DNA from 4 places in the Symbiopectobacterium purcellii genome. Region 4 is predicted to be linked to each of the others. Evidence: predicted binding sites of a transcription regulator. Region 4 holds the regulator's gene; each other region holds the start of a gene.

Evidence for each region. Region 4 encodes Fur, which represses iron uptake genes when iron is present. Its sites were predicted from a motif close to ATAATAATGAGAACNACTATCAA; they were not measured.
Region 1: a site for Fur is predicted at 1,161-1,183, ahead of K6K13_RS17765 (TonB-dependent siderophore receptor). Genes of this name have one in related genera too.
Region 2: a site for Fur is predicted at 1,580-1,602, ahead of fhuE (ferric-rhodotorulic acid/ferric-coprogen receptor FhuE). Genes of this name have one in related genera too.
Region 3: a site for Fur is predicted at 1,857-1,879, ahead of K6K13_RS04065 (TonB-dependent siderophore receptor). Genes of this name have one in related genera too.

Annotation. Positions count from the first base shown of each region.
Region 1 is NZ_CP081864.1:3,800,292-3,803,479, reverse strand. Features, by position in the region: gene K6K13_RS17770 (helix-turn-helix transcriptional regulator) at 53-1,033, opposite strand; gene K6K13_RS17765 (TonB-dependent siderophore receptor) at 1,416-3,188, shown strand, end outside.
Region 2 is NZ_CP081864.1:3,352,981-3,356,168, forward strand. Features, by position in the region: gene fhuE (ferric-rhodotorulic acid/ferric-coprogen receptor FhuE) at 1-1,446, opposite strand, end outside; gene fhuB (Fe(3+)-hydroxamate ABC transporter permease FhuB) at 1,657-3,188, opposite strand, start outside.
Region 3 is NZ_CP081864.1:854,094-857,281, reverse strand. Features, by position in the region: gene K6K13_RS04065 (TonB-dependent siderophore receptor) at 1-1,813, opposite strand, end outside; gene K6K13_RS04060 (FecR family protein) at 1,974-2,948, opposite strand; gene K6K13_RS04055 (RNA polymerase sigma factor) at 2,935-3,188, opposite strand, start outside.
Region 4 is NZ_CP081864.1:1,343,512-1,346,699, forward strand. Features, by position in the region: gene glnS (glutamine--tRNA ligase) at 1-1,588, shown strand, start outside; gene fur (ferric iron uptake transcriptional regulator) at 1,664-2,110, opposite strand; gene fldA (flavodoxin FldA) at 2,445-2,972, opposite strand.

The sequences.
Region 1 (3,188 bases), 2.5 Mb from region 4:
AAACGTTTTGTCCTGCAACTCGAATTATTTTGGGTATAGCAGTGCATCACGTTTAGAAACGGTCTTTGAGCTGCCCCGGTGTGATGCCAAAGGCGCGGCGAAATGCCGTAGAGAAATTGGCCGGGCTGTTATAACCCGCGATATGGGCGGCCTGCGCGATACCTAGTCCCTCTTTTTGCATGGCGACCATGGCGCGTTGCAGCCGGTTGCGGCGCAGGTACTCAAACACGCTCATACTAAACGCCTGACGAAAATGGCGCTGTAAGGTGCTTTCACTCATGTTGACCTGTTTGGCGATCTCTTCCATTGACAGTTGATCCGCCGCGCCGCTTTCCAGTATATCGCGCACTTCCTGCACCCGATGGTAGATACGCAGCGGTACACGCGCATTTTTTTCCTGTGCGGTGCTCAGCAATGAGCTGAAGGCTTCAACGATCAGGCTCAGGCATTGGGATTCCAATTGCAAACGCTGCAATGGTGTCGAGCAGGGATCGGAATTGAGGATCTGCATGGCGATCGCCATCGCCTGGCGCGACGGCATCCAGTGATGCACGGCTAAATGCGTCTGGGTGAAGTCATAGAGGGGGCGCCACTCATCAACGGAGTCCAAAAGATTACCGTACAACCACTCGCGGCTAAAGGTGAGCGACAGGGTGCGTTCGTACTCATCGCGCTTGCCGGTGCGGGTAAATAATACCGGAGACATCAGTGACACCAGCGAGGCGGGCTGCGCCTTATTGAGATGCAACTGCTGGTGGTCATAGCTGACCTGCGCCTGCCCGTTGACCACGATAGCCAGTTTGATCGCATCTTCCAACTGACCCTGGGTTTTCATGTTGTGCAAATTGATCACATCAGCGGTGTGCAAAATCAGGTGGCGATTGAGCGGCATCACGCTAAAGCTGCCGTACAGCACCGGTGTTTCATCAATCAATCGCGGCCCGACAAAGCGGTACTGGTTTGAGACCAGACTGGATTGTTGAACGATATGATCTTTGTAAATCGCCTTGGAGGATGGAACGCTGCTGTGCACGAGTCTCTATCACCTATGGTTAACGTGGTTTTTTACCATCCATATTGGCGCTTATGCAAAAGACTTTGCGTCTGGCGCAAACCCTTTCCAGAAGCACAAATGTAACAATGTCCGCGTCAAATTGGTAATGCAAATACTTCTCAGTAGCATTTTTCGTCTTTATGATATCGGACGGCTGCAATGAGAGTGGCGCATACCTGACAAGCGGAGAGGGTAACGCCATACAGAAGACCATGACGCACTGCGCACCTTCCCGATAAACCGCCGCTCCCGCCGGTTTTCTCTCCGACTTCGACAACTATTTTCCGATGCCACCCATGAGCACATTTGCCATGGTCGAGGGCATTTTTCTTACTTATGACAGCATTACAGGGCGACTCTGATGAAAAAACGATTTTCCCGCCATACTCTGGCGACCTTGATCGGTGACAGCTGTGGCGCTGCGTCTTTGCTGGTTTCAGCGCAGGCGGCAACCCCCACTGAGGTTGAACAAAACAGCGGTGATACCATGGTGGTGACGGCGGCGGAACAAACCCGTCAGGCACCGGGCGTGTCAGTCATCACCCGGGAAGATATCCAACGTCGTCCGCCAGCGAACGATCTCTCAGAGATCATCCGTACCATGCCGGGCGTCAACCTGACCGGTAACTCGAACAGCGGCTCGCGCGGCAACAACCGCCAGATCGACATTCGTGGCATGGGGCCAGAGAACACCCTGATTCTGATCGATGGCAAACCGGTTTCCAGCCGTTCATCCGTGCGTTACGGTTGGCGCGGTGAGCGCGATACGCGCGGCGACACCAACTGGGTGCCGAGCAACATGGTTGAGCGCATCGAAGTGCTGCGTGGCCCGGCGGCGGCTCGCTATGGCAACGGTGCTGCGGGTGGCGTGGTGAATATTATCACCAAGCAGCCTACCGATGAATGGCACGGTGCGTGGAACAGCTATATGAACTTCCCTGAGCACAAATCGGAAGGCGCGACCAAGCGTACCGATTTTAACCTGATGGGCGGCCTGACCGATACCCTGAGCATGCGTCTGTACGGTAACTACAGCAAAACGCAGGCCGATGCCTGGGATATCAACAATGGTCATCAGCTATCGCCGAAAGCGGCTATTCCCGCTGGGCGTGAAGGGGTGCGTAACAAAGATATTAACGGCTTGCTGCGCTGGGAGTTTATGCCACAGCAAACGCTGGAATTTGAAATGGGAGCCAGCCGCCAGGGTAATATTTATGCGGGTGACTCTGAGAACAATAACGGTAATGCACAGAATCAGGCATTGTTTGGGCAAGAAACCAACCGTATGTATCGCCAAAAGTATGCGCTGACCCATCGTGGTTACTGGGACAGTGGTGTTAGCGCCTTGTCCTACTTCCAATATGAAAGAACTGACAACTCACGTATATTTGAACCGTTAGCGGGAGGCCCTGCAGGGCGCCCAACGGGTGGTTATTACACTGATATCACGCTGGATGCTTACGCGGCGCATAGTGAAGTCAATATCCCGTTTGAACTTTTGTTTAATCAAACGGCGACTATTGGTGCGGAATGGGTAGAGCAGAAAATGCACGATCCTTCTTCCAACACACAAACCACGGATGAAGGCGGAAGCATCGGTACTATTGCGGATATTAACCGCAGCCAGGATATTTCTGCCCGTATCGCTTCAGTGTTCGTTGAAGACAACATCGAAGTCACTGACAGCACCATGCTGACACCAGCACTGCGCCTCGATCATCACAGCATTGTGGGAACCAACTGGAGCCCATCGCTGAATCTGTCACAGCAATTGGGCGAGGACTTCACCCTTAAAATGGGCATCGCGCGTGCCTATAAAGCGCCGAACCTTTATCAACTGAACCCTAATTATCTGCTGTATAGCCGTGGTAATGGCTGTAATGGCGATCACTCTTTCTACTTGATGGGGCGTGATGACCTTAAAGCTGAAACCAGCGTTAATAAAGAAATTGGCCTTGAGTTTAAACGTAATGGCTACCAAGCGGGTGTGACCTATTTCCGTAATGATTACCGTAATAAGATTGAATCTGGTGTTACCAAACTTGGTACTGCTGTCGGTGGAAGTACGACAGGTAGCACCGCAAAGTATGCCAATGCCAACATTTTCCAATGGGAAAACGTACCTAAAGCGCTG
Region 2 (3,188 bases), 2.0 Mb from region 4:
GAAACGGGCCGCACTGTAGACCGATCTCTGGTGCACGGTATCATCCGAACTTTTGGTCTGCGCCTGCCAGTTCGGTTCCGGCGCACTGCCGTTCCAGTTGTAGTAATTGCCCATATCCGCAACCGTCACGGCATCGTTCGAGGCGTAGTAGTAGTTGCGTTGGCGACTGAACCCCACCCCGGTAACCAACTCATGCTGGCGCCCCAGCAGTTCAAACGGACCGCGCACGTAGGTTTCCAGTGCGTCCAGTTTGCGCGTGTCGGTAAACCAGCCGGCACCGCCCGCCAAGCCTAATCCGGTGTCTTGATCTGGGAAACTGCCACCATTGAAAGCATAAGGCGAAGCGTACATCAGCTTGTCATCAAACTTGGTTTCCGCATGCGTGGTGTTGATATGCCAGTCCCAGCCGTTATCAAACATATGGCTGAACTGGGCGAAGACCTTGTTGGTCTCGATATTGTAATAGGCCCAGTTCGGGGCGGGATTGACGCTGCGATCGAAGCGGGTACGGTTGCCATTACTGAACCAGGTCGGCAAGCCGCCCCAGGTTGAACCGGGGGTTTTGCTTTCCTGATAATCGTAGCCGAATGACAGCGTGGAATTATTGGCCAGATCCGCATCGACAATGCCGGAAATAAATTTTTTGCGCTTATGGTAGCGTTCGAGCCAGCTATCCTGATCCTGATAGCCAGCGATAATCCGCCCGCGCACGCTGCCGGATTCGGTCAAGGGTGCGGAAAGATCGGTCACATAGCGCTGGTTATTCCACGAGCCATAGCTGGCAGAAACGTTACCGGTGACTGCTTTGCTGGTGGCGTGTTTGCGCACCATATTTACCGTTGCGGAGGGATTACCGGTGCCGGTCAGCAGGCCGTTGGCACCGCGCACCACTTCAATGCGATCGTAGATCGCGGTATCTCCCAGCGCGTCACCAAAATTCCAGGCTTCGGATACCGAAGTGGGAATATCATCAATGACGAAATTGTTGATGTAGAAACCGCGCGCATAGTAGCCGATACGTTCACTGTCGGTATAGTTGCCGGTAACACCCACCACGTTATCCAACACGTCGCCCACCGTTTGCAGGTTCTGATCCTGCATGCGCTGTTTATTTACGATGGTAATAGATTGCGGAATATCACGCGGGCTTAACAGCAAGCGCGTCCCCGCCGTGGTGAGTTTGGTGCTGTAGTCGCCGGGCACATCCTGCCCCGCTGCGCCTCCGGTGGCGGTGACCACCAGTGTGTCGCCACTCTTTTTACCCGGTGATGAGGCAGATTGTGCAGCGCTCTGATGGGTGTTGTCACCCACCGCAGTGCTGGTCTGTGCCGCCCCCGCTAAAGCGGGCCACAGCGCCGCCCCCATGCACAGCGCCAAAACAGAAAAATCGCTTACCGATTCCCTTGCCTGAACCGGCTGCGCGCAGCCAAACAGCTTTCCTTTCATAACGATCCCTTAAGCGTGCATCATGCTGACACGACACCGTTTTACCCGGCTATCATCCGGTAACACCCGGAAATGGTCGTATCCCTGAGGCGCAAATCTATTTATTGAATATACATAATATTAGATAATGGGAATCATAGTGATAATGATTTGCATTTAATATGTAAATAGGGTTTACCTGTCGGCACGGTTTTCCCTGCCAACAGGTCGTTAATGGGCTTGCTTACGCAGCAGATAAATAAAGTAAGGTGCGCCGATAAAGGTCGCCAACAGGCCAGCAGGCACCTGATTAGGAAACAGGATAATGCGGCCCGCCCAATCGGCCAACAGCATCAATATGCCGCCAATCAGTGCGGAACAGCAAAGCTGAGGGATCACGCGGGAGAATCCCATCATGCGCGCCAGATGCGGCGCCATCAGCCCGACAAAGCTGAGTGGCCCCACCGTCAGGGTTGCCATCGCGGTCAACACCGATGCCAACAGCAAAATCAGCAAGCGCACGGGGGTGACAGCAACGCCTAACGCCTGAGCCGTCACGCTGCCCAAGGGCAAAATGCGCAGCCAACGCTGGCACAAGGGCACCATTAGCACTAACACCAGTGCCACACCCGCAGTGTTGATCGCTTGTTCAGATTCAACGCCGTAGGTCGAGCCAGAAATCCAGGTGATAACGCCGCTCATGCGCGGATCGCCGCTTGCCAACAGCAGCGTAAGCACGGTGGAAAATGCGGTACTGAGAGCAATCCCGGCCAATAGCATGCGCTGCGTAGAAAACCCACCGCGACTGGCGATGGTGATCATCACCAGCAGTGTCAACGCCGCACCCGCGCTACCCGCCGGCAACTGCCACGCGCTGGTGTCTCCCGGCATCAGGAACAGCAACAGAATAACCCCGGTAGCGGCACCCGCACTGATGCCCAGCACTTCCGGGCTGCCCATCGGATTAGCCGTCAGTTTCTGGATCAGCGTGCCTGCCATCGCCAACATCATGCCCGCCGTCAGTGCTGCCACCGCGCGCGGCCAACGCCAGGGCAACACCTGCGCCAAATCCTCACCGCGGCTCCATTGCCAGCCTTGTGCACCTTTACCCAGCATCAGCGCTATCGCCAAAGCGACCAGTAACAATACTATCCCGGCCAACAGCCAGCGGCCCCAGCGGGGGGCCACGGCGTTAATGCCTCCGGCTGGCACCAACGCAGGCTGGTGCGTGGTGCGCAAGCGTGGCAGCAGCCACAGCAGCAATGGGGCACCAATCAGCGCCGTCACTGCTCCTGTCGGCACTTCACGCCAGACGCGGGTCAGCCACAGCACGGTTTGATCGGTTAATCCCAACAGCAATGCCCCCAGCAATGGCGCCAGCCAGAGCCGTTGCCACAAGCGACGAGCGCCCAGCATGCGGGCCAGCAACGGGGCAAACAGGCCAACAAAGCCGATAATCCCCGCCACGTTGACCAGTTGGGCGCTGAGGAAAATCGCAACACCGAGTGTGGTTAAGCGCGCCAGCACCAGACCCAACCCCAGATTACGCGCCACGCCATCGTCCAATCCCAGTAGGGTCAGTGGACGCAACAGCAGCAACGCCAGTGCAAAACACACCAGCAATCGCGGAAACAGAAACGCCACGCGGCTCCAATCCTGCTGGTTTAGCATGCCGCTGCTCCACAAAAACAGGTTTTGTAGCTGCTCATGGTTAAACAGCACCAGCAGTTGATTGACGGCGGCACAGTAAAAACTCAGCACCA
Region 3 (3,188 bases), 490 kb from region 4:
TAAAAGCACTGCCGCTTGCATCAGTACCATTGACCGGCAGGAATGACGTGGAATAGCTAACATAAGGAGCAATCCCCATGTCAAAGTTGTAAATCAGCCCGAGCTTACCGCTCACCGCTTCGTCATCTTGCACACTGCGGGTGTCATTCAGTCGGTTATCGGTTCTGGTCCGAAGGGTGTCATAGCGCATGCCACCCACCAACGTCCAACGATCGAGATCGATCTGATCTTGTGCGTAAAAGCCCGCCTGATTGGTGTGCTGCTTCTGATTGGTGATGCGCGCCAGCGTCAGGTTGGTCGCTACGCCATACACCGGGTTCAGGAAATCAATAGAGGGTGCGCCGCCGTAATCCCGAATTTGCGTCCAGTCAGATTGCTGATAATCAAAACCGAATAAGACCGTGTGATACAAACGCCCGGTATCAAATTCAGCCTGAAGTTGCAGATCGGATGTCAGACCGCGCAGCGTTTCATCCGTTCCCAGCGCGTAACGCGAGATAGTATGCCCATCGGCCCCCATGCTGGACGTCCCTACGCTTTTAGTCACCGTAGCGTGATCGAGATAGCGGAAGTTGTGGCGCACGCTCCAGGTGTCATTGATGCGGTGCTCAAACTGATACCCCACCATGCTCTGCTTACGATCGAACTGGTCAAACGCCGGATCGCCGTCGTTGAAATTACGGGGGATTTGCCCTGCCGGACTGGGCCACAGTGAACCAACCGTGGGTAACACGCCGTAGTATCCCCCTTCGGGATCGTGCTGATAGCTCATGTTCAGCGTGAATGAGGTGTCGGTATCGGGGATCCAGGTCAGAGAGGGGGCGACATAGATGCGTTCTTCTTTGGTATTAACCACCTGTGTATCAGATTTCCGGCCAAGCGCGACAACACGATAAAGCAACGAGCGGTCATCGTTGAGCGGCCCAGCGGAATCAACACCGAGCTGCATCCGGTTATGGCTGCCGTAGAGCACCTCAACCGCGTGCTGCGGCTCGCTGGTGGGCACCTTGGAAATCGCATTGATCAACCCGCCAGGCGTCACACCACCATACAGCGTGGACGATGGGCCTTTGAGGAATTCAATTCGCTCGATACCATACGTTTCAATCTGCGGAATGGCATAACCGCCACCGCGCAGTAAACGTAGGCCATCAAGATACTGGTTGCTGTCGGTCGGTGAACCAAAACCACGGACATAAGGCAAATCATAACGCGATGCCGAGCCGCGAACTTCTGCCGCCACGCCCGACGAATAGCGCAATGCCTGAACCAGACTTTGCGCGCCCTGCGCGTCAGCCTGCTCGCGGGTAATCACGCTGACCGACTGCGGTGTTCTCATCAGCGGGGTATTGGTTTTGGTACCAGAGGTACTGTTGCTGGCAACATAACCCACCACCGGGCCCAATCGGTTATTTCCCTGCGCCTGAACCACCATGGTGTCGGGCGTTCCCCCGGATGCAGTCCTCGCTGACGGAGGCAATACATAAATCTGCACCGTGGTTGCATTGCTAAAGCGGTAGCCCAACCCGGTGCCATTGAGCAGGGTTGCCAACGCCTGCTCTGCGCTCAACGTGCCACGCACGGGTTTGCCACTAACAGCCATTTCCGGCTCTTCACGGAAAACAACGGACAGGCCAGTGATACGCCCAATGTCGTTCACCGCCTGAGTGACGGGTTTCGCCGGAAGATTGAAGCTGAATTGCTGCGTGGCGTGCTGTTCAACCGGCGCTGCGGCGCTATGCGCACCACTAAAGCTGGTCACTAAAAGGGTGGCAACTACGTAGCCTACCTGGTGTGCTCTTTTTTGTTTCATTAGAAGAGATCCTTATCTCGTGTCATGAACTGCGAGCGCGTTAATAATAGTAATTATCATTTGCACTCTCACTACGTTCACGAATGAGAAAACGGATCACTGAACCCTGAAAATGAATTTTTTAATCAAAAAATCACAACACATTGTAAAACATACTATTTTATGGAGAGAGAATCACCAGCCGTTCAGTGACTTTGCGCATCTGAAACCCGACACTGGCCTGCAACGACGCCAATGCCGCCTCGCTATCCACCAGCAAAAAGCTGCCAGTCACCGTTTGATTGGCCAACGCCGATGACGGGATGAGAATACGACCGGGACGATAGCGTTCCACCTCACGTACCACATCCGCTAGCCGAGCGCGGTAGAACACATAACGTCCCTCGCGCCACGCCATTTCGTCTGCAACATTCACGCTGACAGGTGCATGGGTTCCGCTGGCGCTAAACCATACCTGCTGTCCGGGTTTAAGCAGGATGGGGGTCACAGACCCACCCGCTGTCACCGCGACACTCCCCTTTGCCAGGGTCACCAGAGCCGCGTTATCCATCATACGTACATCAAATTGGGTACCAAGCACCCGCACATCACCCGCTGCCGTCGCCACCACAAAGGGCGTTTGCGAAGGCGTGACATCAAAAAAAGCGGCACCGCGCAGCAAGTGAACGCGCCGCCCTTGCGGCGTAACGTCAACGTCGAACGCACTATCCGCATCCAGCAATACCCGTGAGCCATCTGCCAGCGTTATGTCTCGACGTTCGCCTTTGCTCGCCACATAGCTTGCCGTAACATCCTGCATCCAGTAAGGATTTTCCAGCCAAAGCACTCCCGCCAGCACCAATGCACAGCAAGCGCAGGCCGAGACCAACCACCGCCTTGCGCGTTGATGGCGTTTTTCCTGTTTGATTGCCGTGAGATAAACCGCCAACGCATCGGACTCCTTTTCTGCCAGTCGCTTGCCCGGAGCAGCGGTTGCCTGCCATACCGCCTCGACCGCGCGATACGCTTCATCGTGCACAGGGTTGCTCTGTCGCCACTGGTCGCAGGCGGCACGTTGAGCGCGCGAAGGATTATCCCGCAGAGTAATAAACCAGTCGCGCGCTTGTTCGCGGATCTGGATCTCAGTCGGTGTCATCGTGCTCGCCTCCTATGCGCGCTTCGCAGGCAGCTACGGCCCGCGCCATGTGTTTTGCCACCGCGCGTGATGAAATTCCCATCACCGCCGCGATTTCCGAAAAGCTGCGACCATGAACCCGATTGAGCAAAAAGATATGCCGCGTTTTTTGCGGTAAGGCAGCCAGGATTTCATCGATATGATGGATGTTCTGCTGGGCAGACACAATGTCTTGCGGCGACTCGACTTCCTCAGCGTAGT
Region 4 (3,188 bases):
ACACAGCCTGGTACAAACCCGTTTTCCGCCGGAACCTAATGGCTACTTGCATATCGGCCATGCCAAGTCCATTTGCCTCAATTTTGGGGTGGCGAAAGATTACAACGGTCAGTGTAATCTGCGTTTTGATGACACCAACCCGGTGAAAGAGGATATCGAGTACGTCGAGTCCATCAAGCAGGATGTGCAATGGCTGGGTTTCTCCTGGAGCGGAGAGATTCGCTACTCTTCTGATTATTTTGACCAGTTGCATCTGTACGCCGTCGAACTGATTGGCAAAGGGCTGGCCTATGTGGACGAACTCTCTCCCGAGCAGATCCGCGAATACCGTGGCACGCTGACCTCCCCCGGTAAAAACAGTCCCTACCGCGATCGCAGCGTTCAGGAAAACCTGAATCTGTTTGAAAAAATGCGCAATGGTGGATTCGCTGAGGGCACCGCCTGTCTGCGTGCCAAGATAGACATGGCATCCCCGTTCATCGTGATGCGCGATCCGGTGCTGTACCGCATCAAATTTGCCGAGCACCACCAGACCGGGAAAAAATGGTGCATCTATCCCATGTACGATTTCACGCACTGCATTTCCGATGCGCTGGAAGGGATTACGCACTCACTGTGCACGCTGGAGTTTCAGGATAACCGCCGCCTGTACGATTGGGTGTTGGACAACATCACCATTCCTTGCCATCCGCGCCAGTATGAATTCTCGCGCTTAAACCTGGAATATGCAGTAACGTCCAAACGTAAATTGAATCAGTTGGTGACGGAAAACGTGGTTGAAGGGTGGGACGATCCCCGTATGCCTACCATCTCCGGCCTGCGTCGCCGTGGTTACACGGCTGCTTCCGTGCGCGAATTTTGTCGTCGTATCGGCGTGACCAAGCAAGACAATAATGTCGAAATGGCGGCGCTGGAATCCTGCATTCGTGACGATTTGAATGAGCATGCACCGCGCGCCATGGCGGTGTTGGATCCGGTAAAAGTGATCATCGAGAACCTGCCAGAAGGCCACGAAGAGTGGGTTTCCATGCCGAATCATCCTAATCAGCCGGAAATGGGCACCCGTCAGGTTCCGTTCAGCCGTGAGATTTATATCGATCGTGCCGACTTCCGTGAAGAAGCGAACAAACAGTACAAGCGTCTGGTGCTGGGTAAAGAAGTACGCTTGCGCAATGCGTATGTCATCAAGGCGGAACGCGTTGAGAAAGATGAACAGGGTGTTATCACCGCGCTGTATTGCACCTATGATGCTGAAACGTTGAGTAAAGATCCGGCTGACGGGCGTAAGGTAAAGGGCGTTATCCATTGGGTCTCTGCCGCTCACGCGTTGCCGGCTGAGTTCCGCCTTTACGATCGCCTGTTCAACGTGCCAAACCCCGGTGCTGCGGATGATTTCCTCGCAACGATTAACCCGGATTCGCTAAAAGTGGCTCAGGGCTTTGTTGAACCGAGTTTGGCAAAGGCCGAAGTGGAAAAAGCCTATCAGTTTGAACGTGAAGGGTATTTCTGTGCCGATCGCCGTTATTCTAGCGAAACACATTTGGTGTTTAACCGTACAGTCGGTTTGCGTGATACCTGGGTTGGCTGAGGCCAGCGCTGGACTAAAATGAAAAAACCGCCTGTGTGGCGGTTTTTTTTGGCATCAATCAGAAAAGGGCCTGGCTTATTTCGGGTCGTGGAGCGTTTCTTCTTCACGGCAGTCGCCCGTACTGCAATGACCATAAAGGTACAAACTGTGGTTAGTCAGTTTGATGCCGTGTTTGTCTGCGATTTCGCGCTGACGCGCTTCGATAGATTCATCACGGAATTCAATAACGCGTCCGCAATCCAGGCAAATAAGATGGTCATGGTGGTGTTGCTGTGTCAGCTCGAACACTGACTTACCACCTTCAAAATTATGACGGGTGACAATACCGGCATCGTCAAACTGGTTAAGCACGCGATAAACGGTCGCCAGACCGATCTCTTCGCCCATATCTATCAGTTTTTTATATAAATCTTCCGCGCTGACGTGATGACACTCCGGATCCTGCAACACTTCCAGAATCTTCAGTCTTGGCAGAGTGACTTTCAAGCCGGCCTTCTTTAATGCGGTGTTATTGTCAGTCATGCGGGTTTAGTCCTGTTACTTTCTCGTCGATGGGGGCAATTAAGCCTATGACATCGGTCGGCTCAAAAATTGTAATGGCGTCCCAATTATAGAACCGCGCATTAAAAATGAAAACCATGGGATGTTAACAATACCGTCTCCATAAAGAAAGTGTGCATTCGCGCGCAATCTCTTGTTGTAAAATGGAGAAAATTGATAAACGTACAAAACCGATGGGTACTATTGTACAGGCTTAGACCGGGAAGTTAAAAAAATGTTTCTATTAATTTAATCGGTTTTATCTATTAATAAAGCCCTGACATTGCTATCAGGGCTTTATGTTAAACCGGGGAGATCAACCCACCAGCGTTTTCAGGTTGAGTTCTTCGCTGATTTGTTTGACCCAGGCACTGACGCGTTCACTGGTCAGCTCAGGTTGACGATCTTCATCAATGGCCAGACCGATGAAATGGTTATCGTCTGCCAGTCCTTTAGACGCTTCGAAATAGTAACCTTCGGTTGACCAATTGCCGACGATGGTTGCCCCGCGCGGTTCAATAATGTCGCGCAGCGTTCCCATCGCGTCACAAAAATATTCTGCGTAATCTTCTTGGTCGCCACAGCCAAACAAGGCAACGATTTTTCCATTGAAATCAATTTCTTCCAGTGTCGGAAAGAAATCGTCCCAATCACACTGGGCCTCACCATAGTACCAGGTCGGAATGCCAAGCAGCAGGATATCAAACGCTTCGATATCTTCTTTGCTGCTCTTGGCGATGTCATGAACCTCTGCAACATCACTGCCCAGTTGCTGTTGGATTGTCTTGGCAATGTTTTCGGTATTGCCGGTGTCACTGCCAAAGAAAATGCCTATGAGTGCCATGGATAAAATAACCTCTTTATTCTTAATGGTATGGTGCGGTTTATCACCTACATATCAAGTAATAATATCAGACGCTGGGGGTGGGAGAAACTTGTATCTTTCCCCAGGCCCAAAGCGGAAATAACCGCTATTAAACAAGGGTATTTATCCGGTAGCTCGTTTTCGCTATTTCGCCAGTTTTTTTAATTACTTTAGCAGCGGCATTGTTAATGCGAG